4 regions of the Streptomyces aquilus genome follow, and region 3 is predicted to be linked to each of the others. Evidence: riboswitches for the same ligand, from Rfam matches in the RefSeq annotation. Region 3 holds a riboswitch; each other region holds the start of a gene.
What was found. Region 3 has a riboswitch for cobalamin ahead of metE (5-methyltetrahydropteroyltriglutamate--homocysteine S-methyltransferase). Riboswitches for the same ligand answer to the same signal wherever they lie in the genome.
Positions count from the first base shown of each region.

Region 1: it holds a riboswitch for cobalamin, as region 3 does, so the genes downstream of both, EJC51_RS32165 (ribonucleoside-diphosphate reductase subunit alpha) here and metE (5-methyltetrahydropteroyltriglutamate--homocysteine S-methyltransferase) in region 3, are expected to answer to the same signal.
Region 2: it holds a riboswitch for cobalamin, as region 3 does, so the genes downstream of both, EJC51_RS12360 (cobalamin biosynthesis protein) here and metE (5-methyltetrahydropteroyltriglutamate--homocysteine S-methyltransferase) in region 3, are expected to answer to the same signal.
Region 4: it holds a riboswitch for cobalamin, as region 3 does, so the genes downstream of both, EJC51_RS37100 (uroporphyrinogen decarboxylase/cobalamine-independent methonine synthase family protein) here and metE (5-methyltetrahydropteroyltriglutamate--homocysteine S-methyltransferase) in region 3, are expected to answer to the same signal.

Region 1 is NZ_CP034463.1:6,943,620-6,950,895, forward strand. Features, by position in the region: gene EJC51_RS32145 (helix-turn-helix domain-containing protein) at 1-103, opposite strand, end outside; gene EJC51_RS32150 (hypothetical protein) at 196-411, shown strand; gene EJC51_RS32155 (hypothetical protein) at 378-791, opposite strand; gene EJC51_RS32160 (ribonucleotide-diphosphate reductase subunit beta) at 851-1,864, opposite strand; gene EJC51_RS32165 (ribonucleoside-diphosphate reductase subunit alpha) at 1,864-4,224, opposite strand; cobalamin riboswitch at 4,350-4,479, opposite strand; gene EJC51_RS32170 (GNAT family N-acetyltransferase) at 4,532-5,035, opposite strand; gene mctP (monocarboxylate uptake permease MctP) at 5,167-6,795, opposite strand; gene EJC51_RS32180 (DUF3311 domain-containing protein) at 6,792-7,046, opposite strand; gene EJC51_RS32185 (CstA-like transporter-associated (seleno)protein) at 7,199-7,276, opposite strand, start outside.
Region 2 is NZ_CP034463.1:2,664,986-2,672,261, reverse strand. Features, by position in the region: gene cobN (cobaltochelatase subunit CobN) at 1-493, opposite strand, end outside; gene EJC51_RS12365 (cobyric acid synthase) at 490-2,001, opposite strand; gene EJC51_RS12360 (cobalamin biosynthesis protein) at 1,998-2,939, opposite strand; cobalamin riboswitch at 3,041-3,181, opposite strand; gene EJC51_RS12355 (hypothetical protein) at 3,352-3,573, opposite strand; gene EJC51_RS12350 (inorganic phosphate transporter) at 3,602-4,846, opposite strand; gene EJC51_RS12345 (lysozyme) at 5,001-5,750, opposite strand; gene EJC51_RS12340 (class II aldolase/adducin family protein) at 5,949-6,680, shown strand; gene EJC51_RS12335 (alpha/beta hydrolase family protein) at 7,072-7,276, shown strand, end outside.
Region 3 is NZ_CP034463.1:9,848,062-9,855,337, reverse strand. Features, by position in the region: gene EJC51_RS45015 (M36 family metallopeptidase) at 1-1,051, opposite strand, end outside; cobalamin riboswitch at 1,655-1,887, shown strand; gene metE (5-methyltetrahydropteroyltriglutamate--homocysteine S-methyltransferase) at 2,055-4,373, shown strand; gene EJC51_RS45000 (ABC transporter substrate-binding protein) at 4,517-5,509, opposite strand; gene EJC51_RS44995 (ABC transporter ATP-binding protein) at 5,518-6,285, opposite strand; gene EJC51_RS44990 (FecCD family ABC transporter permease) at 6,288-7,276, opposite strand, start outside.
Region 4 is NZ_CP034463.1:8,089,162-8,096,437, reverse strand. Features, by position in the region: gene EJC51_RS37120 (aromatic alcohol reductase) at 144-1,085, opposite strand; gene EJC51_RS37115 (MerR family transcriptional regulator) at 1,208-1,585, shown strand; gene EJC51_RS47940 (hypothetical protein) at 1,783-2,142, opposite strand; gene EJC51_RS37105 (hypothetical protein) at 2,398-3,717, shown strand; cobalamin riboswitch at 4,063-4,287, shown strand; partial or broken gene EJC51_RS37100 (uroporphyrinogen decarboxylase/cobalamine-independent methonine synthase family protein) at 4,455-4,886, shown strand; gene EJC51_RS37095 (NACHT domain-containing protein) at 5,140-7,276, shown strand, end outside.

The DNA of each region.
Region 1 (7,276 bases), 2.9 Mb from region 3:
GGAGCCCCTCGTCACTGCGATCGATACCGAACACCTCGCAGACGACCCCGAGTTCGAAGGGGTGCACTCCGTCGAGCAGGACGGCGGCCACGTTCTTCAGCATGTTTCCAGTGTGCCTCGGAAGTGGCAGTAAATCGAGGGTGTGCGGCAGTACTGCCACTGTTGGTAAGGAGTGTTCAGCGCGAGAGTGGTGTCATGACTACCGCACAGACACAGGGACTGATCGGAATGCTGTTCGTTCTCGGACTCCTCGTCCTGCTGGTCGCCCCCGCGGTGATCGGCGTCGTCCGCGACCTGCGCATCGACCGCGAGCTCAGGGAGGCCGAACAGGGCCGCCGTCCGAAGGGCGCCGCCCCGCAGGCCGAGCCGCGGCGCCGCTACTTCACCACCACGGTGACCCACCACTCCTGAATCCCCTGGCAGGCGACCCGGCCGGAGTCGGTGGCGCACAGCGGGCGGGACGAACTGAGCCGGACGTGGCCCTTGGACTCCGCGCGGAACGCGGCGTTCGCGTCCCCGGGCAGCAGGACGAAGCCACTGTTGACGGCTGCCAGCCCACTTCCGTCGGCCTTCACGGGCCGCCACGGGCGGCTCTTCGTCCCGTCCAGCCCGACCCGGACGGTCCCGCCCACCGCCAGGCACACCGTGCGTCCGCTGTCCGAGGCGTGGAGCTCCGGCACGGACGCGCAGCCGGAGGGCGACACCGTAGCCCCGCTGTCGCCGCCGGACTCGGTGCCGCACCCGGCCAGCAGCAGGGCCGCGACGGCGAAGCTCGTGGTACTACGACGCATGACGGATCCCTCCTCGCCTCTCTGACGTGCCGGAGGCGAGAAGGGATCCATGGTGGGGGCTAGAAGTCCTCGTCCAGGTCGACCGTGCCCTCCACGGCGACCTGGTACGCGGACGGGCGACGCTCGAAGAAGTTCGTCAGTTCCTGGACGCCCTGGAGCTCCATGAAGGAGAACGGGTTCTCCGAGCCGTACACCGGGGCGAAGCCCAGGCGGGTGAGGCGCTGGTCGGCGACGCACTCCAGGTACTGGCGCATCGAATCGGTGTTCATGCCCGGCAGACCGTCACCGCACAGGTCGCGGCCGAACTGAAGCTCCGCCTCGACCGCCTCCCGCATCATGTCCGTGACCTGCTGCTGGAGCCGGTCGTCGAAGAGCCCCGGCTCCTCCTTGCGGACGGTGTCGACCACGTCGAACGCGAAGCTCATGTGCATGGTCTCGTCGCGGAACACCCAGTTGGTGCCGGTGGCGAGACCGTGCAGCAGACCCCGGCTGCGGAACCAGTAGACGTACGCGAAGGCACCGTAGAAGAACAGGCCCTCGATGCACGCGGCGAAGCAGATCAGGTTGAGCAGGAAGCGGCGGCGGTCGGCCTGCGACTCCAGGCGGTCCAGCTTCTCGACCTCGTTGATCCACTTGAAGCAGAACTCGGCCTTCTCGCGGATGGACGGGATGTTCTCCACCGCCGCGAACGCCGCCGTCCGGTCCTCCGGGTCGGGGAGGTAGGTGTCGAGGAGCGTCAGATAGAACTGGACGTGCACCGCTTCCTCGAAGAGCTGCCTGGAGAGATACAGGCGCGCCTCGGGGGAGTTGATGTGCTTGTACAGCGTCAGCACCAGGTTGTTCGCCACGATCGAGTCACCCGTCGCGAAGAACGCGACCAGCCGGCCGATCAGGTGCTGCTCCTCCGGCGTCAGCTTCGCCAGGTCGGCGACGTCCGAGTGGAGGTCGACCTCCTCGACGGTCCAGGTGTTCTTGATGGCGTCCCGGTAGCGCTCGTAGAAGTCCGGGTAGCGCATGGGGCGGAGGGTCAGCTCGAAGCCCGGGTCGAGAAGGTTCTTGGCTTCGCTGGTCATTACTGGCAGGCCTCGCAGGACTCGGGGTTCTCAAGGGAGCAGGCGACGGCCTCGGGGTCGGCGGCCTGCTGTACGGGGACAGTGGCCTGTGCCGCGCGGGCGATCCTCGTCGCCGGGCGCGAGCGCAGGTAGTACGTCGTCTTCAGGCCCTGCTTCCAGGCGTACGCGTACATCGAGGAGAGCTTGCCGATGGTCGGCGTCTCCAGGAACAGGTTCAGGGACTGGGACTGGTCCAGGAACGGGGTACGGGCGGCGGCCATGTCGATCAGGCCGCGCTGCGGGATCTCCCACGCCGTGCGGTACAGGTCGCGGACGTCCTGGGGCACCCAGGTGAAGCCCTGCACCGAGCCGTTGGACTCGCGCAGCGCCTCCCGGGTCTGCGCGTCCCACACGCCGAGCTTCTTCAGCTCGGCCACCAGGTAGGAGTTGACCTGGAGGAACTCGCCGGACAGGGTCTCGCGCTTGAAGAGGTTGGAGACCTGCGGCTCGATGCACTCGTAGACGCCCGCGATCGAGGCGATGGTGGCGGTGGGCGCGATGGCCAGCAGCAGGCTGTTGCGCATGCCGACCGCGGCGACCCGGGCCCGCAACGCCTCCCAGCGCTCCGGCCAGGTGAGCTCGACGTCGTAGTGGTCGGGGTGCAGCACGCCCTGCGCGGTACGGGTCTTCTCCCACGCCGGGAGCGGGCCGTTGCGCTCGGCGAGGTCGGCGGAGGCCTCGTACGCGGCGAGCATGATGCGCTCGGCGATGCGCGTGGACAGCTCACGGGCCTGCGGCGAGTCGAACGGCAGCCGCAGCTTGAAGAAGACGTCCTGGAGGCCCATCGCGCCCAGGCCCACCGGACGCCACTTGGCGTTGGAACGGCCCGCCTGCTCGGTCGGGTAGAAGTTGATGTCCACCACGCGGTCGAGGAAGGTGACGGCGGTGCGGACGGTGGCGTCCAGCCGCTCCCAGTCGATGTCCCCGTCGACCACGAACGCGCCCAGGTTCACCGACCCCAGGTTGCAGACGGCCGTCTCGCCGTCGTCCGTGACCTCCAGGATCTCCGTGCAGAGGTTGGAGGAGTGGACGACATGGCCGGGCAGCGCCGTCTGGTTGGCGGTGCGGTTGGCGGCGTCCTTGAAGGTCATCCAGCCGTTGCCGGTCTGCGCGAGGGTGCGCATCATGCGGCCGTACAGGTCACGCGCCGGGATCGTCTTCTTGGCGAGACCGGCCGCCTCCGCCTTGCGGTACGCGGCGTCGAACTCCTCGCCCCACAGGTCGACCAGCTCGGGCACGTCCGCCGGGGAGAACAGCGACCACTCGGCGTCGGCGTTCACGCGGCGCATGAACTCGTCCGGGATCCAGTGCGCGAGGTTCAGGTTGTGCGTACGCCGGGCGTCCTCACCGGTGTTGTCGCGCAGCTCCAGGAACTCCTCGATGTCGGAGTGCCAGGTCTCCAGGTAGACGGCCGCGGCTCCCTTGCGCCGGCCGCCCTGGTTCACGGCGGCCACCGAGGCGTCCAGCGTCTTCAGGAACGGCACGATGCCGTTGGAGTGCCCGTTGGTGCCCCGGATCAGCGAACCGCGGCTGCGGATACGGGAGTACGACAGGCCGATGCCGCCGGCGTGCTTGGAGAGCCGGGCGACCTGGTGGTAGCGGTCGTAGATGGAGTCCAGCTCGTCCAGCGGGGAGTCGAGGAGGTAGCAGGACGACATCTGGGGGTGCCGGGTGCCGGAGTTGAACAGCGTGGGGGAGGACGGCAGGTAGTCGAGGCGGCTCATGAGCCCGTAGAGCGCGGCGACTTCGTCCAGGGCACGGGTCGTGTCGTCCTCGGCGAGGCCGGCGGCGACGCGCAGCATGAAGTGCTGGGGCGTCTCGATGACCTGGCGGGTGATCGGGTGCCGGAGGAGGTAGCGGCTGTGGAGCGTACGCAGGCCGAAGTAGCCGAAGCGGTCGTCGGCGGCCGGGTCGATCAGGGCGTCGAGCCGTGCGGCGTGCACCCGTACGAACTCCGCGGTGCGGTCGGCGATCAGGCCCTCGCGGTGGCCGACCTCGACCGACTCGGTGAAGGACGTGACGCCCTGGGAGGCGGCCTCGGCGGCGATGCTGATGGTCAGCAGCCGGGCGGCCAGCCGGGAGTAGGCGGGGTCCTCGGAGATGAGTCCGGCGGCGGCCTCCGTCGCCAGCTCGCGCAGCTCCACGCCGCCATCGGAGTCCGCCCGGCCCGAGCGGCCGCGCAGCGCGGCGGCGGCGACCCGTCCGGGGTCGGCGTCGGGCAGGTCGGCGGTCAGCTCGGTCAGGGTCCGCAACAGGGCGGTACCGGGACCGTCGTTCTCCGCCTGGACCGCTGAAGCCGGATCTGCTGGCGCGATGGTCACGTGGGGGCTCTCCCTCGCTCGGCACGGGGGCCTGGCGGAGAGCAGGGGGCAGCACGAGCGCACGCGGCGTCGCGTCCACCGGCCCACTCCGCGAGGCCCGGACGTCATGGCACCCGGGCCACGGCGGCCTGGGCACGCTGTCGGCAGGTCCTCGGACTGACTCCCGTACACGCACAAGGCATGCACAAGTACACCGTTGCGGGACAGTTCCGGATTCGCACCGGATTCCCCTGCGACGACAGCGAGCATGAGCATACATCTTGTGCCGGGTTCGAGTGGCACCCCTAGATGTTGTGTCGCGGTGACTTCAGAGCGTCAACTCATAGGTGAGAAGCGTGAACTCCACGCCCGGAATCGGCTGCCAGTCGCGGTGCGGGGCGCGGACGAAGCCGAGGCGCTCGTAGATGCGGTGGGCGGCGCGCATGACGGGCTGGGTCGACAGGACCATGCCGATGTCACCGGCAGCCCTGGCGCGGTCGACACAGGCCTGTACGAGGGCTTGTCCGGCGCCTCTTCCGCGGGCCTCCGGGGCCACGGCCAGCATGCGGATCTCCGATTCGCCGGGGCGGGAGAGCTCGGCCATGGCGCCGCCGGTCGAGGCGACGTAGGTGACGGTGCCCAGGAGGTGGCCGTCCTGGGCGGCGACGAGCACCTCGGCCGCGGCTGCCCGTTTGGCGACGTCTCTCAGTTCGCCGAGGTACCAGTCGCTCTCGCCGAAGGCGAGGAGGCCGTCCTGGATGTAGGCCTGGGCGGTGATCTCGCCGAGTTCGTCGTATTCGGTAGGTTCTGCCGGCCGGATCAGTATGTCCATGCACGTGAGTTTGCACGAAAAGCGGGCCGCCGAGGGTCTTGCTCTCGGTGGCCCGCTGCGGGTCGTACGTGGTTGCTCGCGCCCACGCGGCGGAGCCGCACATCGAAACAGCCCCGCGCCCCTAGGGGCCTCTAGTGAGCGGCGCCAGCAGTTGCCGGGGGAAGCTCCACCTGGACGCCCGGGTCGCCCGCGTCCGCCGTGTAGTCCTCCGGGCTCGTCTCGTCGATGCCCTCGGGGGCCTTGAAGGCCTTCAGGACGAAGGTCAGGACCACCGTCACCACCACGTTCAGGACGAACGCCGTCAGGCCGATGTAGCCGATCTCGCCGATGCCGGGGATCTCCTTCGCGGAGCCGCCGAAGTGCTTCTGCGTCGGCGAGGCGACGCCGTATGCGGCGACCGTGCCGTAGATCATGCCGACCGCCCAGCCGGCGAGCAGCGCCCAGCGGTGGAACCAGCGGGTGAACAGACCGCCGACCAGGGCCGGGAAGGTCTGGAGGATCCAGATGCCGCCCAGCAGCTGGAAGTTGATGGCGACCGTCTTGTCCATGGTGAGGACGAAGACCAGCGCGCCGACCTTCACCAGCAGGGACACCAGCTTGGAGACCTTGGTCTCCTGCTCCGGAGTGGCGTCCGGCTTGATGAAGTCCTTGTAGATGTTGCGGGTGAAGAGGTTCGCCGCCGCGATCGACATGATCGCTGCCGGGACCAGCGCGCCGATGCCGATCGCCGCGAAGGCCACGCCCGCGAACCACGCCGGGAACATGTCCTCGAACAGCTGCGGGATCGCCAACTGGCCGTTGGTGACCTTGACCCCGGCCGCGATCGCCATGAAGCCCAGCAGCGCCAGCAGACCCAGCATCAGCGAATACAGCGGCAGGATCGTGGTGTTGCGGCGGATCACCTCACGGCTCCTGGAGGAGAGCGTCGCGGTGATCGAGTGCGGGTACATGAACAGCGCGAGCGCGGAGCCCAACGCCAGCGTGGCGTAGGTCCATTGGCCCGGCTCACCCGGCACCAGCGCACCGCGCGGCGCGCCCGTCGCCGGATTGGTCTGGCTGTACGCCTCGCCCGCCTTGGCGAAGATCTCGTCGAACCCGCCCAGCTTGATCGGGATGTAGATGATCGCCACCGCGATGACGATGTAGATCAGCGTGTCCTTCACGAACGCGATCAGCGCGGGAGCGCGCAGACCGGACGAGTAGGTGTACGCGGCCAGCACACCGAACGCGATCAGCAGCGGCAGGTCCTTCACGAACCAGTTGGTGTCCTCGCCGCCGCCGACGCCCATGACGTCCAGGACCGCCTGGATGCCGACGAGCTGGAGGGCGATGTACGGCATGGTCGCGAGGATGCCGGTGACGGCGACCGCGAGCGACAGGCCCTTGGAACCGAAGCGTCCGCGCACGAAGTCGGAGGTCGTCACATAGCCGTGCTTGTGCGACACCGACCAGAGGCGGGGCAGGAAGGTGAAGATCAGCGGGTAGACGAGGATCGTGTACGGCACGGCGAAGAAGCCGGCCGCGCCCGCCGCGTAGATGGCCGCGGGGACGGCGACGAAGGTGTACGCCGTGTAGAGGTCGCCGCCGAGCAGGAACCAGGTGACCCAGGTGCCGAACGACCGCCCGCCCAGGCCCCACTCGTCGAGGCTGTGCTCGTTCTCTGCCTTGCGCCAGCGCGCGGCGAGGAAGCCCATGACCGTGACGGCCAGGAAGAAGAAGACGAAGACGCCGAGCGCGACGCCGTTCACGCCGTCGTTCACTGGGCACCTCCACGACGGGCGCGCTGGTCACGCTGCCACAGCTTGTACGCGGTCATCGTCAGCGCGGTGGAGATCAGCACCCACAGCATCTGGTACCAGTAGAAGAAGGGGATGCCGATGAAGGCCGGGTCGACCTTCGCGTACGACCCCACCCACAGCATCGCCACGAAGGGCGCGAGGAGGCAGAGGGCGATGACCACGCGCACGGGTGTCACCACCGGTGGTCTGGCCTCGGGCGAATCTGATGACATGCGGCGGCTCCGATCCCCTCATCACTGATCACCGTGTAACGCGCAGGCAATCTAGGTCACGGTGTGACAGGAGTGGAAGACCTCGTCCGCATATCGGTATGTCGATTCGGTGAAGGTCCGACATCGGTGTCAACGGTTGCTGGATTCCGCCGTCAGCAGCAGCGGAAACCCTGGCGCGGGTCCGCCTCCTGCCGGTCCGTCCGCATCCGCTCGAACTCCCGCCGGGTCGG
Region 2 (7,276 bases), 7.2 Mb from region 3:
GTTCATGGGCCCGGTAGAAGAGCACGCCGACGGTCGGACGGCCCTCGACGACGGCACGGTCGCCGTGGACGCCGTACTCCGGCATCTTCTGCGGCTCCAGGAACCCCTCACCGGTCAGCAGCACGGTGTCGGACAGGAACCGGGCCAGCTCGGTGAGGTTGCCGGGGCCGCCCTCGACGAGGTACTTCAGCGCCTCCGCGACCACACCGGCCGGCACCGACGACTCGGCCATCAACTCGGCGTCGGGCACGGCCTCGCCGCCAAGGAGCACGGTCGGCACACCGGACGCCCTCAGTGCGGCCAGCCCGTCCTCCCAGGCCCGCTTGCCACCGAGCAGCCGTACGACGGCGATGTCGGAGCCCTGGATCAGCCCCGGCAGCTCCGCGGAGACGTCCACGCGGGTCGGGTTGCCGATCCGGTAGTCCGCACCCGAGGCGGCCCGCGCCGCCAACAGGTCCGTGTCGGCGGTCGACAACAACAACACAGTGCTCATGCGGGCGCTCCCGGTGGAATGAAAGGCAGTCCTTGCGGCGCGCCCGACTCGATGAGCCGCCAGAGCGCGTCGGTGTCCGCGTGCTGTTCGATGAGGTCGCCGAGCCGGTCGAGCTGCTCCTCGCGCAGCGCGGCGAACGAGGTGTCGGGCGCCGGCACGAACCGGCGGCCCGCGGCGGCGGCCACCTGGCGGAGGAAGGCCCGCCGGAAGCCGTCCGACTCCAGCGAGCCGTGCCAGTGGGTGCCCCAGGTCTGGCCGACGCGGCAGCCGTCCAGGAAGGGGACGCCGCCGCTGACGTCGGCGACCCCGTGATGGATCTCGTATCCGTCGACGTGCTCGCCGAGGGCTTCTCCGGTGGGCCGGGTGAGGGTCTTCTCCCGGGCGAACCGCACCCGGACGGGCAGCACGCCGAGGCCGTCGACAGCTCCTGCCCGCGATTCGACCTCGTCCTCGATGTGTGCGCCGAGGACCTGGAAGCCGCCGCAGATGCCGAGGATCGGCCGCCCTTCCGCGGCCCTTCTGACGAGCGCGGCGGCCAGCCCCCGCTCCCGCAGCCACTCCAGGGCCCGCACCGTCCCGCGCGTCCCCGGGATCACCACGAGATCGGCGTCGGAGAGCTCCTCCGGCCGGTCCACGAACCGCACGACGACACCGGGTTCGGCGGCGAGGGCGTCGACGTCGGTGAAGTTGGACATCAGCGGAACGGCACAGACGGCGACCCGCAGCACGTCCTCGCCGACCGGAGGGCTCACCGCGGACTCCCGGACGGTCCCGCGCAACGACACCCGCAGCCCGTCCTCCTCGTCGATCCCGAGCCCGTGCCGGAACGGCAGCACGCCGTACGTGCGCCGCCCGGTGAGCCCGTGGAGCATGTCGAGCCCGGGTTCGAGAAGGGAGACGTCTCCCCGGAACTTGTTGACGAGGAACCCGGCGACCAGCTTCTGGTCCTCTTCGGAGAGCAGCGCGACGGTCCCGAAGAAGGAGGCGAAGACACCACCCCGGTCGATGTCGCCGACCACCAGCACCGGAAGCCCCGCATTGCGGGCGATCCCCATGTTGACGATGTCGGTCCGGCGCAGATTGATCTCGGCCGGGCTGCCGGCCCCCTCACAGATCACCGCGTCATACGTGCCCCGCAGTTCGGCCAGACAGTCGAGCACGGTCCCGAGCAGCTTCTGCTGCCGCCCGCCGTGATACCCGCGCGCGCTCATCTCGCCGACGGGCTTGCCCATCAGCACGACCTGGCTGCTCTGCTCCCCACCGGGCTTGAGCAGCACGGGATTCATGAGCGCGGTCGGCTCGACCCGACAGGCCTGCGCCTGCATGGCCTGAGCCCGCCCGATCTCCGCGCCCTCCCGCGTCACGAACGAATTGAGGGACATGTTCTGCGCCTTGAAGGGCGCGACCTTGACCCCCTGCCGCACCAGCCACCGGCAGATCCCGGCGGTGACGACGCTCTTGCCGGCGTCGGAGGTGGTCCCGGCGACGAGCAGCCCGCCCCCACTCATGAGGCACGCCCCTTCCGCAGAGCCCGCACGGCGACCGAGGCGCCGAGCGCGAGCAGCCCGACGCGCCGGGACAGCCGTACGGCGCGCTCGATGTCGTACGAGGCGACGGCGCGCCCTTGGGTGTTGAGGACGGGCCGGTGCTCGACCCGCCCCGCGTAGGACAGGGTCCCGCCCAGCCGCACCCCGAGGGCCCCGGCGAAGGATGCCTCGACGGGCCCGGCGTTGGGGCTGGGATGCTTGGCGGCGTCCTCCCGCCAGGCGCGCACGGCACCGCGAGGGGCACCACCGGCGGCCGTGGCGAGTACGGCGGTCAGCCGCGCCCCCGGCCACCCGGCGACGTCGTCCAGCCGGGCCGAGGCCCACCCGAACCGCCGGTACCGCTCGGACTTGTGCCCGACCATGGCGTCGAGGGTGTTGACGGCCCGGAACCCGAGCAGCCCCGGCACGCCACCGACCGCTCCCCACACCAGCGCACCGACCACGGCATCGGAGGTGTTCTCGGCGACGGACTCGACGACGGCCCGGGCGATCCCGTCGGCGTCGAGGGCCTGCGGATCGCGCCCGCACAGATGCGGCAGTCGAGCACGAGCGCCCTCGACATCACCGGCCTCCAGGGCTCGTCCGATACCCCGCGCCTCCCGCGCGAGCGAGGTCCCCCCGACGACGGCCCAGGTGGCGGCGCCGGTCAGTACGACGGAGGCGGTACGGGAAGGACGTACGACCCTCTGCGCGAGGGCACCCAGCCCCACGGCACCCCCGACACACACGGCGGTGTGCAGCGCACCCCATCCCCGGTGATCTCGCCACAGCACCTTCTCCACGGCACCGGCGGCCCGTCCGAACGCGGCGACCGGATGCCCCCGGCGCGGATCACCGAGCAGCAGATCCCCGACGAGCCCGGCGGCGGCGCCGTACGCGAAGACGCGATCGGCACGCATCGGCTCAGCCGGCCGTGGGGTCGGGCAGCGACCTGGTGCGGTACCTCAAACGGCAGGCGAGCATGGCGACATGTCCTCACTCAGGGTGTCCACGCCCTGGTTCGACGAGACCGGCGGTGGGAGTTCCTGGCTCCCGGGGCTACCTACCCCGGTGACAGTGGCGGGACCGCGCCGGATTCACACCGGACTTCCTCCCTGGCCGCCGTACTTGGCCCCGGCAGTCCACCACGGGCCCGGAAGAGCCGTCAACTCGCTGTTGACCTGCGAGAGCGGAGTGTGCAGAACCCCACATCGCGGGGCGGGCGAGCACGGAACACGGGGGCCCGGAGCCCGCCTGGAACGCGAGAACGCCCCGTCCCGGAAACCCCTTTGAGGGGACCCCGGAACAGGGCGTGACTCGTCGCGGCGGGTGTTACGCCACGATCAGATAGATCCCGTACCCCACAGCCGCCGCACACGCGGCGAAGCAGGCGTACGCGCCGGTCACGGCGAGGGCGGCCGAGCCGCCCGCGGCCGAGGCCCGCTCCTGGCGGGAGAGGCCCATGATGCCGAGGGTGAAGAGGGCCACGAGGGCGACGGTGACGACGAGGCTGACGCCGAAGACGGAGCCCAGTGCTTGCCAGTCGATCTTCATGTTGCTTGCTTTCCTTCGTCGCTGAGGCTCAGACCGCGGCGGCCGGCGGTACGGCCGGCTCCGTGGTGGCCGCTGCCGGGGCGGGGATCGTGGCGGTCAGGTCGTCCGCCACCGGGCCCGCCGGGGGCGGAGTCACGGCCGCGATCGCCGTGGTGACCACACCGGCCGGCTCGTCGGTGTCGTTGACGTTCGACGCGTCCACGACCTCGCGGCGCGAGATCTTCCAGATGGCCGCGCTGGAGGCGATCAGGAAGACCGCGACGAGCGCCGTGCCCCAGTCGCCGAGGTCGCACACGGACTCGGCCAGCGCACCCACCAGGGCGGCCGCCGGGAGCGTGAGACCCCACGCCACGAACATCCGCGTCGCCGTCGACCAGCGGACCACGCCGCCCTTGCGGCCGAGGCCCGCGCCCATCACCGAACCGGAGACGGAGTGCGTGGTGGAGAGGGAGAAGCCGAGGTGCGAGGAGGCCAGGATGACCGTCGCCGCGCTGGTCTGGGCGGCGAAGCCCTGCTGCGGCTGGAGGTCGGTCAGGCCCTTGCCCATCGTGCGGATGATGCGCCAGCCGCCCAGGTACGTGCCGAGCGCGATGGCCAGACCGGCGGAGAGGATGACCCAGGTGGGCGGGTCGGAGTCGGGCGCGACGGCGCCGCCGGCGACGAGGGCGAGGGTGATGATGCCCATCGTCTTCTGCGCGTCGTTCGTGCCGTGGGCGAGGGACACCAGGCCGGCCGAGGCGATCTGGCCCGCGCGGAAGCCCTTGGCGGCCGACTTGCCGTCCGCCTTCTTGCCGAGGGAGTAGGAGAGCCGCGTGGCCAGCATGGCCGCGATGCCCGCGACCAGCGGGGCCGCGATCGCCGGGATCAGGACCTTGGTGACCAGGACGTCACCGTGGACCGCGCCCGTGCCCGCCGAAGCGATGGTGGCGCCTATCAGACCGCCCATGAGGGCGTGCGAGGAGCTGGAGGGGAGTCCGACCAGCCAGGTCAGCAGGTTCCAGAGGATCGCGCCCACCAGGGCCGCGAAGATCACCTCTGGACGTATGCCGCTCTCGTCGACGAGACCCTTGGAGATCGTGTTGGCGACCTCCACGGAGAGGAAGGCGCCCACAAGGTTGAGCGCGGCGGACATGGCCACCGCGACCTTGGGCTTGAGCGCACCGGTCGAGATGGTCGTGGCCATCGCGTTGGCGGTGTCGTGAAAACCGTTCGTGAAATCGAACGCGAGTGCGGTTACCACCACAATCGCGAGGATCAGCGAGAAGTTTTCCATTTACCCAGGCAATCGTTCGAGCGTCATTGGCTCGTTGAACGTAGGTAACCAGGGTGAACGGAAGATGAACTGAGGCGGGCCGCACGGTGTCCGGAACCGAGGGTTTTCCCTCCGATGTCGCCGACGTCCGCCGCACGGCCCGTGCGCCGCACGGTCACGAGCCCCGGGCGAACTTCTTCAGCTGTGCCGCGGAGCCGTTGAAGAGATTCTGATCACCCGGCAGGCTGCCGCTGTTGTCGTACTGCCAGATCGTCCAGTACGACCATCCGCGCGGCAGCGCTCCGGCGTCCGCGGTGTTGTAACGGGCCACCCACAGCGCGTGGTTCCGGGCGAAGGAAGCGCTGCCGCCGGTGCAGACGTTCCACCAGTGGGCGGTCGTGTAGATCACCGGACGCCGGCCGGTGAGCCGCTTGACCTCGCTGCTGAAGGACTTGATCCAGCTGACCATCGCGGCCTTCTTCAGGCCGTAGCACCGGTGCTTGCCGTCGTACGGGTTGTATTCGATGTCGAGCGCCGGCGGCAGGGTCCAGCCGTCCGCGCTCCAGCCGCCGCCGTGGTTCACGAAGTACTGTGCCTGCGCCTTGCCCGACGACTTGTTCGGCAGCGCGAAGTGGTACGCCCCGCGGAGGAGTCCCGCGTCGCGCGATCCGGTGTACTGCTGGTCGAAGTACGGGTTGAGATAGGTCCGGCCCTCGGTCGCCTTGACGTAGACGAACCTGGCGCCCTTGTTCTTCGCGCTCTGCCAGTCGACGTCCTTCTGGTGCGAGGAGACGTCGTGCCCCTTCGGCTTGCCCGCCGCCGCGGCCGGTAACTCGGCCAGTGCGGTTCCCGAGAGGGTGAGCGCGGCCACGGAGGCCGCGAGGACGCGGGCGCGGTGGCGGGACGGTTTGCGATCACGAGCCATATTTCCCCCCGGAATGGCGACGTGCACGACAAATCAGGCAGCGAGATTACTGGAAGATCAGGGAACGCTCGGTGATGTCTGGCCAAGCTGCGCAAGAGGGGGATGTATCCGTATATGCGCACTTCCGGACGCTATGCCTCCGCCCTAAAGTGACCCGGCCCGGCGGTGCGCCGGAGCCCCGCCTGGCAGGATCGCGACATGGCTGAGCAGCGGCAGGAGCAGCGGGACGGACGGGACGCCGGGGAGGACGCGCGGACCGTGGGCGAACCGTGGGGGCGCGGTGTGCGCGAGGAGGAGGCCCGCGCCTGGGAGCGCCTCGTCGCCACCGCCCGCCGCACCGTCACCGACGGACTCGTCGTCGGCACCTCCGGCAACGTCTCCGTCCGCGTCGGCGACACCGTGCTGGTCACGCCGTCGGGAGTGCCGTACGACCGGCTGACACCGGACGACGTCACCGGCGTCGACCTCGACGGGCGGCAGGTCCTCGGCACGCTGGTCCCGACCAGCGAGTTGCCCATGCATCTCGCCGTCCACCGCTCCACCGACGCCCGCGCCGTCGTCCACACCCACGCCGTCCACGCGACGGCCGTCTCCACGCTCGTGCCGGAGCTCCCCGCGGTCCACTACATGTCCGGCGCGCTCGGCGGCGCCGTCCGGGTTGCCCCGTATGCGACGTACGGCACCGAGGAGTTGGCCGAGAACATGCTCCACGCCCTCGCCGACCGCACCGCCTGCCTCCTCCAGAACCACGGCACGATCGCCTACGGCGACACCCTCGACCAGGCCTTCGACCGCACCGCCCAGCTGGAGTGGATGTGCCACCTGTGGCTGACGGCATCCTCGGTGCCGGGCCTGACCCCGAGCCTGCTGTCCCCGGAACAGGTCGCCGAGGCGGGGGAGAAGCTGCGGGGGTACGGCCAGCGCCGCTGACGGACGACCGCCCTGGACATCGACGGCTCCTGAGCCCCATGGCGATTACGCCCGGTACGAGGGGCCCGACCGCGAGCCCGCCCGCCTACGACGGCGCTCCGCCGGGACGGCGCCCGGCCCCAACGGCGCCCCGTCCGGGACGCCATTCCGCGGTGACGGCACCTCATCCGGGACGCCACTCCGCCGCGACGGCACCCCGCCCGACGGCCTCCCGCCCTCACGTCGCCCCGCCCCCACGGGCGGCCCGCCCTCACAGCGCCCCGCCACAGCGCCCCGGCCCGACGCCCCGACCCCGCCCGCGCCGCCGGCAACGCGCCCCCGCTCGCCTCGGACGTCACCCTCACCCGCCCTCCCACTGGCCCCCGCCCCGCTCCACCCGGACACTGGACGGGTGCGCACTGTCAAAGCGGCGGCCGCCGCCGTCACCGTGGCCCTGGCCGCCGGAGCCGCGAGCGTCGCCGCCGGGCGGCTCGCCAGCGATGCCGCTCTCAAGGCGCCCCCGGGCCGGCCCCTGCCCAGCGAACCCCGGCTCACCGTGCACGCCACGGCCGCCGGCCAGATCGCCCTGACCCGCGACCTCGCCGCCCTGCGCCCCG
Region 3 (7,276 bases):
CGTTGACGTCACTGAAGGCGTGCGCGATACGGCCGTCGAGGGTCTTGGCGTTCTTGGGGAGCCAGCCCTTGGCGGTCAGGTTCCGGAGGGCCTGCTTGCCGCCCGCGGGAGCGCCCGGGTAGCGGTCCCAGACCAGCACCTTGCCGCTGGACGCGGGCGCGGCCGCGGCGTCGTACAGAGGCTGCCCGGCAGCGGACGTCCCGGCCGGGGAGGCGGTCAGGTCGGAGGACAGGTTCTGCCGGTACAGGACGCGCCCGCTTACGGCGTCGACGACGTGCAGCCACATGCCGTGGCCGTCCGGTGAGGTGACCGTCTGCCAGGCGCGGCGGGCGGTGTGGCCGGACACCGGATAGACGACCTGCTTGGCGGTGTCGGTGGGCGTGCTTCCGTCGGCCCCGGCACCCGTGATGTCGCGGACGGCGGTGTCCCGGGCCTGCGTTGGCGTGACCCGGGCCCGGGCCAGCGTCGACGGCAACCTTGGCACCGGGGCGCCGAGCACGCTGATCAGACGTCCGTCGCGGGAGACGTTCGCCTTGACGCCGTTGCCGAAGACCGGCACGCCGTCGACCGACTGAAGGAACGACAGGTGGCGTGTGCCGGCGACATCGGTGTACTGCTTGCGCAGCGTCAGGTCGTTGACCTGGACGTCGGCCAGGCCGAAGACGTCTGGATGGGCTTGCAGATAGTCCCGGACGATGTCGCGGGGGCTGTCGTCACTGGGTGGCGTGAGGTACCCGTCCAGCTTGGCCACCTGGCGTGCGGTGCCGGTGGCCGGGTCCAGCTCCAGCACGCCCTGGGTGCCGAGCTGGTCGCGCAACTTCCGTACACCAGGGCGCTGTTCGGCCTTGGCGAGCCGGGCGTCGCGGCGGATGAGGGCCTGCTGGGAGGGGATGGGCGGCGTCTGGGCCGCCGGGATGCCGGTGTCGGCAGAAGGTGTCGGGTCGTCCGAGGCCGCGTGCGCGGTACCGGGGAGGATGGCGGCGGTCAGCGCAAGGCCGGCCGTCGCCGTGAATATGGTGGTGCGCGTTCTGCGCAGGGAGGCTCTCGCCATGTCACGCCTCGTGGGGGGGGAGGAGTCCAACGGCTGTACCGGACAGCCGAGTTGATCACTCCAGACCCTTTCATCACACCTACCCCCCGAGAAAGCCTCACAGTTCAAATTTTACGGACGGTGCACAGGTCGCAGTGGTGGTGCTCCAGTTGGCGGGCCCACGTGTGAGTGTCCAGACCGTCCTGGGGTCCCATCCGGGAGAGTTCGGCGCCCTCGTGACCCAGGACCACGATCAACGGACGGACTCCGCGGCTGACACGAGGAGACTTCCAAACGGCGATGAGTCTGCGCTGCTTGGGGACCTCGATCCGGCGGACACCGAAGAGAACGTGACACACGTCCCGCCCGAGAAGCGCGATGTGCCCACGCAGCCGCGATGACTTCGGACGCCACAGGATCCAGATCGCCCCGACACCGGCAGTGGCGTCGACATCGGCTGACACCACGGTCAGCAGGCGCCGGGGCATCCACCACGGTTGCGGCTCAGTTCCCGCCAGCGCCCGCTTCACCACGCCCCGCAGACAGCCGGGCGCCGGCAAGGACTCGGTGCCCAGGGCTTCCCGATATCGAGCGTCCCGCTCTCTTCTCGCACGATGACCCCGTAAGGTGGCTGGCGCAGCTGGTTCGCCCCGTCCGCCAGGCGGGATGCGTCGCAAGAGGGAACCCGGTGGGAATCCGGGACTGCCCCGCAGCGGTGAGCGGGAACGACCGCCGTCAACACGCACTGGGCCCGAGGAGGGTTTGGGAAGCGACGGCCAGTAGGTGTCTCCTACGACTACGACTTCGTACGAGATGTGCCCGCGAGTCCGAAGACCTGCCAACTGCCCGTGTGCGAGCCACTCGTGCGCGGACATCCCGGTGACCTCGAGGGCGGGTCGGCGACCAGATCAGGCGGAGGACCGCGCTGTGCCGCGCGAGTTCCCACCCGTCCGGTTCCGTCACCCCTTCGCGCTCTCGTCCCGGTCCCGGGATCTCAGGGATTCATCTCGTGAAGGAGATCTCCGTGACCACCAAGCCCGCAGCCGCGACAGCACGGGCCACCGTGTACGGCTACCCCCGCCAGGGCCAGAGCCGCGCACTGAAGAAAGCGATCGAGGGCTACTGGAAGGGTCGCATCACCGCCGACGCCCTCCACGCCACCGCCGCCGACCTGCGCCGTACGAACTGGCAGCAGCTCACCGACGCCGGCATCAACGAAGTGCCCACCGGCGACTTCTCCTACTACGACCACGTCCTGGACACCACCGTCATGGTCGGCGCGATCCCGGCCCGCCACCGGGAAGCCGCCGAAGCCGACGCTCTGGACGGCTACTTCGCCATGGCCCGCGGCACCCAGGACGTGGCGCCGCTGGAGATGACCAAGTGGTTCGACACCAACTACCACTACCTGGTACCCGAGTTGGGTCCTGACACCGTCTTCACGGCCGACTCCAAAAAGCAGGTCGCCGAGCTGACGGAGGCCCTCGCCCTGGGCCTGACCGCCCGGCCCGTCCTGGTCGGCCCCCTCACCTACCTGCTGCTGGCCAAGCCGGCACCCGGCGTGGCCGCCGACTTCGAGCCGCTCACCCTTCTCGACCGGCTGCTGCCGGTGTACGCCGAAGTCCTCGCCGACGTGCGCGCGGCCGGCGCGGAGTGGGTGCAGCTGGACGAGCCCGCCCTCGTCCAGGACCGCACCCCGGCCGAACTGACCGCCGCCACCCGCGCCTACCACGACCTCGGCGCCCTCACCGACCGGCCCAAGCTACTGATCGCCTCCTACTTCGACCGGCTCGGCGACGCCCTCCCGGCCTTGGCCAAGGCCCCCGTCGACGGGCTCGCCCTGGACTTCACCGACGCCGCCGCGGCCAACCTCGATGCCCTCGCGGCGGTGGGCGGACTGCCCGGCAAGCGCCTGGTCGCCGGGATCGTCAACGGCCGCAACATCTGGATCAACGACCTGGCCAAGTCCCTGGCCACTCTCGGCACCCTGCTCGGGCTGGCCGACCGGGTCGACGTGGCCGCCTCGTGCTCCCTGCTCCACGTCCCTCTCGACACGGCGGCCGAGCGGGACATCGAGCCTCAGATCCTGCGCTGGCTGGCCTTCGCCCGCCAGAAGACGGCCGAGGTCGTCACGCTCGCGAAGGGCCTCGCCCACGGCACCGACGCGATCACGGGCGAGCTGGCCGCCAACCGCGCCGACCTCGCCGCACGGGCGAACTCCCCCATCACCCACGACCCTGCCGTCCGAGCCCGTGCCGCCGCCGTCACGGACACCGACGCCCGCCGCTGCCAGCCGTACGCCGAACGGGCCGCCGCCCAGCGGGCCCACCTCGGCCTGCCCCTGCTGCCGACCACCACCATCGGCTCCTTCCCGCAGACCACCGAACTGCGCACCGCCCGCGCCGATCTCCGCGCGGGACGGATCGACACCGCCGCCTACGAGGAGCGCATCAAGACGGAGATCCAGGAGGTGATCTCCTTCCAGGACAAGGCCGGCCTCGACGTCCTCGTGCACGGCGAGCCCGAACGCAACGACATGGTCCAGTACTTCGCCGAACAGCTCACCGGCTACCTCGCCACGCAGCACGGCTGGGTCCAGTCCTACGGCACCCGTTACGTCCGTCCGCCGATCCTGGCCGGCGACATCTCCCGCCCCGAACCGATGACCGTGCGCTGGACGACGTACGCCCGGTCCCTCACCTCGAAGCCGGTCAAGGGCATGCTCACCGGCCCGGTCACGATGCTCGCCTGGTCCTTCGTCCGCGACGACCAGCCCCTCGGGGACACCGCACGCCAGGTCGCCTTCGCCCTGCGCGACGAGGTCAACGACCTTGAGGCGGCGGGAACTTCGGTCATCCAGGTCGACGAGCCCGCGCTGCGCGAGACGCTCCCGCTGCGGGTTGCCGACCGTCCGGCCTACCTGGCATGGGCCACCGAAGCGTTCCGGCTCAGCACCAGCGGAGTGCGCCCGGACACCCAGATCCACACCCACATGTGCTACGCCGAGTTCGGCGACATCGTCGAGGCCATCGACGCCCTCGACGCCGACGTCATCAGCCTGGAGGCCGCACGCTCGCACATGCAGGTCGCCCGCGAACTCGCCGCGCACGGCTACCCGCGCGAGGCGGGACCGGGCGTGTACGACATCCATTCCCCTCGGGTGCCGAGCGCGCAGGAGGCCGCCGAGCTGCTGCGTGCGGGGCTGAAGGCCATCCCCGCCGAACGGCTGTGGGTCAACCCCGACTGCGGCCTGAAGACCCGCGGCTGGCCCGAGACCCGCGCTTCGCTGGAGAATCTGGTGGCCGCCGCCCGCACGGTCCGTGAGGAACTCCTCGCGACCTGAGCCGTCATTCCGCCGGGGAGGAGCATCCGCTTCCTCCCCGGCGGTCCCGCGCGGGGCGACCGTCGCGGTCGACGTGATCGGCGTGATCGGCGTCGACCGGGCGGGAACTGTCGTGGGCCGCAGCGCGGTTCGCTGACGGTTCTCTACCGGTGCCGGTCCACCGTCCGCAGGTAGGCGCCGAGGCGGGCGATGGCGGACGGGTTGCGGGGACTTTCGACCAGGTCGACGTAGTCAAGGACGAAGATCCGCTTGTGTTTGACCGCGGAGACGTCATGCAGAGGGGCGTACGACAGCAGGAACTTCCGCTTCTGCTCGGCGCTGACGTCGCCGTAGTCGCAGATGACGATGACGTCCGGGTTCCGTTCGACGACGGACTCCCAGCCGACGGTGGTCCAGGAGTCGTCGACGTCGTGCATGACGTTGTTCCCGCCGGCCTTGGTGATGATCTCGTCGGGGGCGGCGTAGCGGCCGGAGGTGAAGGGCTGGTCCTGTCCGCTGTCGTAGAGGAAGACCTTGGGCCGGTGGGCCGGGGCATGGGCCGCGGTGGCGGCGACCTGCTTCTTGAAGTCGGCGACCAGTGTGGCCGCACGCTTCTCGACGCCGAAGAGTGTGCCGAGGTTGGTGAGGTCGGCGTACAGGGCGTCGAGGGGCGGCATGATGCCGCGGGAGGTCTTGGTGCGGCCGTTGCGGCAGGACTCGGTGAGGATGTACGTGGGGATGCCGAGCTTCTTCAGAGCTTCCGGGGTGAAGCCGCCGCCGTCTCGGAAGCCGTAGTTCCAGCCGGCGAAGACGAGGTCGGCACGGGCGTCGAGCACGTTCTCCTTGGTGAGCTGGTCCTTGGAGAGCCACTTGACCTTGTCGTAACCGTCCTTCCAGGGCACGTCGGTCAGGTCGCCCTTGTCGTCGGGCATGGCGAACCCGGCCATGCGGTTCTCCAGGCCGAGGGCGAACATCAGCTCGGTGATGCCGACGTCGTTGGTGACGACGCGCTTCGGGACCTTGTCGTACGTCACCTCCTTGCCGCAGTTGGTGAGGGTGACGGCGGGGGTCTTCGGGTCGGCGGACGACTCGACATGCGCACCGCAGCCGGTGGCGGTGGCTGCGAGGCAGAGGGCGGCGGCGAGCAACTTGCGCATGGGAGTCCTTACTCGGCGGGCTGAAGCAGGTCGAACAGAAGCTGGACGGCGCCCGTCTCGGGGTGCCGCACCGGATGTGCGCGCACCCCGAACACCTCGGCCAGCAGGGCGGGTCGTAGTACGTCGTGAGGCGTCCCGGAGGCCACGATCCGGCCGCCGGCGATGACGTGGAGCACGTCGCAGTGCGCGGCGGCCAGGTTGAGGTCGTGGAGGGCGGCGAGCACGGTCAGCCCGCTGCCGCGGACCAGCGACAGCACATCCAGCTGGTGGGCGATGTCGAGGTGGTTGGTGGGTTCGTCGAGGACCAGCACCTTGGGCTGCTGGGCGAGTGCGCGGGCGATGAGGACGCGCTGCTTCTCGCCGCCGGACAGGGCGAGGAAGCCGCGGTCGGCGAGGTGCGTGACGCCGGTGCGTCGCATGGCCTGAGCGCAGAGGGCGCGGTCCTCCGCGGCCGTGCGGTTGCGGTGCGGCAGACGTCCCATCGCCACCACTTCGGCCACGGTGAAGTCGAACTCGGCGGACGACTCCTGCGGCAGTGCCGCCAACTGCCGTGCCACCGCCCGGGGTTCCATGGCATGCAGGTCGTCCCCGTCGAGGCGTACGGCTCCTCCGGCCGGGCGCAGCGCCCGGTACACGCAGCGCAGCAGCGTCGACTTGCCGCTGCCGTTCGGGCCGACGAGTCCGACGAACGCCCCGCTGTCCACGGCGAGTCGCACGTCCTCGACCAGCCGGATGCCGGCGGCCTCGACCGTGACGTCGTCGATGTCGAGCCTCATCGTCAGCGGCCTCCGAACGCGTAGCCGCCGCGCCGCATGAGCAGCAGGAAGGCGGGGACTCCGACCACCGCGGTGATCACTCCGACCGGCAGCTCGGCGGGCGCGAGCAGGAGCCGGGACAGCACGTCCGCCCACACCAGCAGGACGGCGCCGGCGAGGGGGGCCACCGCGAGCACGCGCCGGTGGTCGGCACCGACCAGCATGCGTACGACGTGCGGCACCATCAGCCCGACGAAGCCGATGGCACCGCTGACCGCGACCACGGTCCCGGTCATGGCGGCGGTGACAAGGAACAACTCCCGGCGCAGACGGGCGGGTTGCACACCGAGCGCGGCGGAGGTCTCGTCGCCCATGGCGAGCGCGTTGAGCGTCTCGGCCCGCCATCGCAGCCACGCCCACCCGACGGCCACGGTCACGGCGGCGAGCGGCACTTGCGCCCAGGTCGCCCCGCCCAAGCTGCCCAGCAGCCACATCATCGCCGAGCGGGCCGCCTCACCTCGGGCCGCCCCGAACACCATCACCGTGGTGACCGCCTCGAAGCCGTACGCCAGGGCCGTCCCGGTCAGGATCAGGCGCAGCGGAGTGAGTCCGTGCGGCGACCGGGCCACGGCGTACACGAGGGCCATGGCCGCGAGCGCCGAGGCGAACGCCGACACCGACAGCGCCCACACGCCCAACCCGGCGAACGCCCCCAACAGGATGACCGCGTTGGCGCCGACCGCCGCGCCCGAGGAGATCCCCAGCACAAAGGGATCGGCGAGGGCGTTGCGGACCATGGCCTGCACGGCGACCCCGACGGCCGCGAGACCCGCCCCGACGATCGCGGCCAGCACCACGCGCGGCAGCCGGATCTCCCAGACGATGGTGTAGGCGGCCGCGTCACCGGCATGGACGGTCCCACCGCTCAGCCCGGCCCACAGGAACCGGAACACGCCCGGCCAGCCGATCCCGGCGGCCCCCAGTCCGACACCGCACACGAGCGACACGACAA
Region 4 (7,276 bases), 1.8 Mb from region 3:
GACGCGACCTCAGGCCGACTGCGCCCGTCGGCCCCCATGGCGCTTGGGGGCCTGTACGCGTGATCCGGTGGGTCATGGCAGCCCTGGAGGTCGCCGGTGAGGAACTGCGGGCCGACGCCACGCACGCAGGGGCTAGGGATGCGTCAGCCGACGAGGTTCTCCTCGACCCACTGACGGAGGCCGGTCACGGGGATCGCGTGGCGTGCGTTGTAGGTGTCGTCCTTCGCCCACGCGACGCCGCGGCCCTGCGCGAAGACCGCCCGGTACTTCCGTGTCATGTTGTCCGGGTCGGCGGCCAGCTCGTCGAGCAGCGACGGAACCGTCCACACCACTCGGCGGAACGGACGCTCCAGCACGGTCTCGAGCGTCTCGGCCAGCGCGCCGTAGGTGATGGTGTCACCGGCGAGGTAGACGATCTCGTTACGGATGCGAGGTTCGGCGAAGAGGATGTCCGCAGTCAGGACGCCGATGTCTTCGGGCGTCGTCACGGTGACCGCCGTCTCGAGACTTCCCAGCGCGTTGACGGTGTCGTTGGGCAGGTCCACCATGCCCGAGCCGGGCTCGAAGAGGTAGTTCATGAACATGCCGGTGGAGATGATGACCCACTCGGTCTGATCCTGGGACCGGAGCAGGTCACGGACGTCCAGCTGGGAGTCGAAAATGTCCTGCGGGCTCCCTCGGCCGATGACGTCGAAATCGACGCCGAACTGCCACGGGAAGTACCGCGGAACCCTCGCCTGGAGGGCGGCTTCGGCGACCTTCATCGGGGTTTCGAGGCCGGCGGTGATGCCCGTGCACCCGATGACCGTGTCGTAGTCGGCGAAGAGGGAGGCGAGCTCGTCGACGGTGTTCTTCACGAGGTCCCCTTCGACGATCTTCACGCCCAGGTTCTTGATCTCAGCGACGTCGCGCTGCTTGTCGGGTGCCGTGGACGCGATGGCGCCGGCCCGCAGGAGCACGCTGACGGACGAGCCCTCCACGTCCTTCGCTCGTCGGACGACGTTGCGGATGACGGGCATGCCGAGCTCCCCGGCTCCGATGATGAGGATGTCCCGGGATGTGCGGATCGAACTGTCGTTGGTCATCTGAAGATCGCTCTCGTGTTCGCCTTCCCCAGCGTGATCTGGTCGCTGGGGCCTTGAGAGTGACCGTAAACTTTGACATCAATGTCAAGGTCAAGTCGGCGACCTGCGAGGAGGAACGAGTGATGAAGATCAGTGAGGCCGCCCAAAAGGTGGGAGCACCGGCTCGGATGCTCCGCTACTACGAGCAGCAGGGGCTCATCGAGGCGGCACGGTCGACCAACGGCTACCGCGACTACTCCGAGGACCAGGTCGAGCATGCACGTCACGTCCGGGCGCTCGTCGAGGCTGGTCTGTCGACGAGGATGATCAAGATCGTGCTGGACATCGAGGCTCCCTCGGCCCAGGACGCGGGAGGCGCGTGCACCCAGCCCCTGGTAGAGGAGCTCGCTCGCGAGCTGCGCGTCGTCGAGAACAGGATCGTGTGCCTGGAGAAGAGCCGAGACGCGGTGATCGACTACCTCCGGCGAACGGGCCACGCAGACCTACTGACCCCAGCGTGACCCGCAATCCCCGGGACCCGAGGGTGGAGGGGCATGGCTCCCCGACCTGTGGGCGACCTCGTCTGGACCGTTCACACCCTACTGACCTGCGGCTACAGAGGATGAAAGAGCCTCACTGGATCTCCCACCCGATGCGGATACCCGTGGGCCCAGTGACGAGGGCATCGGGGACACTCCGCCGATTCGCATTGGAGACTTCAGCATCTGCGTCCAGACCGCAACGGCGAGGCTGCCACGATGATCCGCTCTTTGGTGGCCTTGTGTTGTGCGCTCTCCGCCGGAGTCGCCTTGTGTGTGACCGGCAGATGCGCGGCGACAAGAGGGGTGCGCCCGCCGACACGAGCACGCCTGATGAACATCCAGGGCGACTTTCCGCCTGCTTCTGACGCGCATTCTTTTCCCTGGTGGTGTGCAAGGCACTCCACCAGCTGCGGGTTTCGATCGGAGACGCGGGTCATGATCTCTTCGAGCAGACCGGGGTAACCGTCCACTCCAAGGTCAGGTCTGGTCAGGTAGATCTCGATGCCGTACTCCGTGTGACACACGCCATTGGCCATCCGTCCAGCATAGAAATTACCCACTGACAATCAGAGAGGGCGCACAATCGCCTGAGGAGTCCACTATCGACGGCGAACATGGGCGACCTGAGGGATGCAGTATTGGACCGCACCGCTCGCCGCAGCCACGACCAAGGTGGCTTTGGCTGGACGGTAGCCCCCGAGGAACGTTTCGCCGCCCGTCGCGGTCGGCGAAAAATCGCCCATGCACAGCGCGAGTGCGTCACCATCCCGACATGAACCGGGGAGGAACGGGTGGGTAAGCGCCAACGCCGTCGCAAGCGGGAACGAGCCAAGAAGAACCAACCGCCACAGCAGTCGGCTGCCCCGCAGCCGATCATCCGGGAATTTCCCGTAGATGCCGCCCGCATCCGAGTGGTGATCAATCACGATGCCCCCGAAGATGCCCAGCGGATCAGCACCCTTTACTGGGAGATCAAGGATGACGGCACATGGGCGCGAACCGTGAACAGCATCGGCGTGGCCGGCGCTGTCGGCGCGGTGGCGACAGCGCACTCTCACGCCATCCTGCTGAACTGCCCTTGCGCCAACTGCTCCGAACCGATCAGCGTCACCAACCGGTCCTGGGCCAACAAGGTCGGCGGCAAATACCTGGACGCCGAAGCCCCCTCCTACCTCTGCGGCGACTGCTCGGCGATCCAGCAGCGCGAGAAGGCGGAGCGGCAGCGGCTCGCCGCTGAGCAAAAGCGTGCCGAGCAGGAGCGTGAGAAACAGGAGGCCGAAGAATTCGAGTGCCTGGTTGCCGCAGCCATCCAGGACGAGGAGGCGAAGACTGCGTCCAGCAGCCGCCTCCAGGATGACACCCCTCAAGCCATGGCCCTCTACGTGGCGTTGGCCAGCTATGCCACCCGAAATCCTGGCAGGCCGCTCCCGAGCATCACGGGTGTCGGCGCGATGGGCTGGACCGGCGACACCGCAAGGGACAGAGAACTTCTGCTGGCGCTCTACTATTCACACCTCATCGCCATCTCCCGGGAAACCCCACCGCAAGCTTTCGGCCTCTCCAAGAACAGGGACGACATCACGTTCGCCGCCGACGAGGTCGTATGGCGACTCATCGGCGACCGATCAGCCGTTCAGGAACGCGTGAAGGAGATCACGAACAGCTTCAAGACCCGGCCTGGCCCTCAGGGGGCCGCGGCTCGCGAAGCCTTCACGGCGTTGGCGGACGAGATGGAGGTGACCAATGTCGCCTCATACCTCAACGGCCTGCTCACCAAAAAGTACGACTACCCCGAAGTGCCGGAGACCCGGCGGGAAGAACTCACGGACGTCATTCGCCGAGGGTTCGGGCACGGGTACACCCCTGGGCAGATGATTTGTTTCGCCTGGCGCGCCGCAGACTCCGCCGCGGCGTGGAAAGAGCGCAACGCACCGATGGGGCCGCCGGAGGCAGCCTCTGCCTCGGTGACCACTCTCAACGGGAAGATCGACAAGGCTGTCGAACTCCACCACGCTATTCCTGGGTACGAGGTCCCCCGCTGGCATGAGGCCCCGCTGACCACCATGGCCTCAAGGAAACCGTTCACCCCGAGACCGGGGCGCCGGCCATGAAGCGCTGCACCCATCCCGTCGAGATCCCGGATCAGGTGCAGGAGGAAGAGCCGAACTGGTGGGACGACGCGCCCGATCCAGCCGACGTCTGAGACCGAGGCTCGTCGGCCGACCTCCGGAGTTCAGTGATGTCGGCCGGATCACCCCACGACGGCCACGGGTGATCTGACAGACCCACCAAATCCAGACCGGGCAACGCACTCCTGCGTCCCTCGGGGGATCGCCCTACGAGGCTTTCAAGGCGCGGCATTTCCCGTCCTCGACGCACGCCAGGCATCCCGGTCTGCGTGTTCCACCTCACCATCCGAGATCTCGATGGCATCCGCAGTACCGAAGGACTGCCGTAGGCTGGCCTGTGCAGCTGGTTCACCCCGTCCACCAGGCGGGATGCGCCGTAAGAGGGAACCCGGTGGGAATCCGGGACTGCCCCGCAGCGGTGAGTGGGAGCGACCGCCGTCATACGCACTGGGTCCGACGTACAGGGCCTGGGAAGCGACGGCCAATAGGTGTCCTCCGACCAAGGAGGGCGTGCCCGCGAGTCCGAAGACCTGCCAACTGCCCGTGTACGACCGGCTCGTACACGGATATCCCGGTGACCTCGTGGGCGGGTCGGCGTACATACCAGGCGGACGACCGCGCCATGCCGCGCGGATCGGTTCCCGCCCGGTCCGTCACCCCTTCGCGCTCTCGTCCCGTCACCAGGGATCTCAGGGATTCATCTCGCGAAGGAGATCTCCGTGACCACCAAAACCGCAGCCACGGCAGCACGGGCCACCGTGTACGGCTACCCCCGCCAAGGCCCTGACCGGGAACTGAAGAAGGCGATCGAGGGCTACTGAAAGGGCCGAGTCACCGCCGAGGCTCTACAGGCCGTCGCCGCCGAACTGTGCCGCACCAACTGGCGGGAGCTGGCCGCCGTCGGCATTCACGAAGTGCCGACCGGTGACTTCCCGTACTACGACCATGTCCTGGACACCACCGTCCCGGTCGGCGCGATCCCCGCCCGCCATCGCGCCGCCGTCGAAGCGAACGCCTTGGACGGCTACTTCGCCATGGCACGTGGCACGCATGACGTGGCGCCGCTGGAGATGACGAAGTGGTTCGACACCAACTACCACTACCTGGTGCCGGAGTTGGGACCCGACACCGTGTTCACGGCCGACCCGGCCTAGCAGGTCGCGGAGTTGAAGGAGGCCCTCGCGCTCGGACTGACCGGCAGCGCGGCGAACAGCGCGAGGCGGCGCGCGTACAGGGGTGTCACGTCCTTTCCTCGTTCATGGCGGGGGCCCAACGTCCCTTACTGGCAAAGGAGTTGAGGCATCGAGCTTCTTATTCCAATTAACATGCAGTTACTTAACAAATGCAGAACAAGTCGAGGGTGTTCAACGGCGGTGGCACCGATCAACTCGTCAAACTGGATGCGTGAGCCCTGACGCGCCCCCTCCACCCGTTCGTCACCCCGAGCCGACCAGAGCGACCATCAAGGAGCTGTACGCAACGGCGTTGGCGTGCGGAATTCCGGATTGCCGCGAGCCGCTGTACCGGGAGAGCGCCTCGACCGGCGAGCGCGTGCTCAACAGCCGGGTGGCACACATCCACGCTCGTAGCGAAGGCGGGCCTCGCTGGGCCCCGGCCATGAGCAAGGAGGCCAACCAGGGCTTCGACAACTTGATCCTTCTGTGCGAGCGCCACGCTTCCGAGATCGACATCACGCCTGAGCACTATCCGGCGGAGGTTCTGCGCGAGTGGAAGCAAGTTCAGGTCGAGGCGCACTCCAAGGCGCGGCATCTGTCCCTCTCCGACACCGAGGCGGCAGAAGTCGCCAAGGCTTCGTTCGGTTTGGGCGATCTCATGGACCGGCTGACCGCCGTGCTGCCCTTCTCGGTCCGCTCGCGCTCACGTGCCGAAGCTCTGGTGCTAGCGTCCAGGAGCTGCATAGCCCGCAGCAAGATCCGCCTGCGCAGCACTCCGGCCGACCGCGTCGAGGCTGCGCTGGCCTGGAAGGCCCGGCAGGCTACCCCTGAAGTCGAGGTGCCTCAGGGGGCATTGCGGGTGCTCGTCGCGCCCATGGGCGCCGGCAAGAGCGAGAAGGCCGAGCAGTGGTGGAGCGATGGGCTGACCGCTGCCTGGCGGGATGCCGACGTGGAGATTCCGGTATGGCTGGAAGCACGGGACATCCCGGCGACACTGACCGCCGCGCTTCAGGACGCCATGGGCGGCGATCCACTACGTGAGTGCCGGGTTGTCCTGGACAACCTCGACACGGTCAGCCCCCAGCAAGGCGACCGACTCCTCGACGAGGCTCGCCGCCTCGTCCTGACCTGGCCGCTGATGAGCGTGCTGGCGACGACCCGCCCAGGAGCGGGCACGGTGGACAAGGCTGAACGCATCGACGTCGAACCGTGGCCGCCCTCACGAGGATGGGATCTCCTGCGGGCGGTGACGACCGACGACCACTTCCGGACCCTGGAGGTCTACGAGGTGGAGCAGTTACTCACGAGTCCCCTGCAAGTCCACGCCCTGGCAACCTGGTTGGGCGCGGGCCGGGGCGGCCGCGTCTCCACGCACGAGCTGCTGTCAGGACTGGCCGCGTCCATCCTGCAACACGAACGCCCAGAGGCTTCACCGCAGGTGTGGGACAGCCTGCCGCGCCTGGCGGTACGCATTCTGGACGTGGAGGGCGCGGTTACAGCCGATTCGTTCGCCCGTCGCCATGTCATCTGGGAACTGGAGGAGACCGGTCTCGTCGTTCACGATCACGGGCTTCTCCGATTCGCGCTCCCGCTGTTCGAGCAGCACTTCGCCGCGCAGGCACTGCAAGACGGGTACACGTCGATCGAATTCGCCGCCGGCCCACGCCAGTTCCCCCGCTGGCGCTATGCGCTCGCGTTCGCCCTCAAGGGCTCGATACCCGAGGCCGCCGAGGAGCTGATGCTTCGTATGGCCCGCACGAATCCGGCAGCGGCCGCCTGGGTCCTGAAGGAGACGGATGACCGATCGCGGAGCGTGCACCGGTCGCCGCCGACGCGCCGGGCCGCCGCCAGGGTCAACCTGACCAGCGGGGACGACCAGGATCCTGGGCTGATCTTGGGGTACCGGCTTCGGGAGGCGATGCTCGCCTGGCTCCAGGGCCTCGACACCTTGTCGCCGCACCTCGTGCCGCACCATTGCGGACAGCTCGCACCTTGGGGCGTGAGGCAGGTGGCAGAGGAGGTGCTGATCGTCGGGCACGCCCGTGACGGTGTACTGGATGAAGACGTGGCCCTGCGAAGCGACCTCGAATTCGGGACCAAGCATTGGCTTCGGCACTTTCACGACATCAGCCTGTTCGACGGGCCCGGTGAGCACCTCGCGCGGTGGAAGTGGACCCGCAATCGACTCCGCGAACCCCTCGCCCGCCACCTACGCCAACGCACACTGCCCGTCCCGCCCAAGTCCCCCCTCGCGACCGAGCGCTTGTGGTTCCTCGCGCGGCTCATCATGGAGAACCAGCACGGCAGAAAACCCGCCCGACAGATCCCTCTGGGCGACCTGCGCACCGAAGTGGACCGTCTGGTGG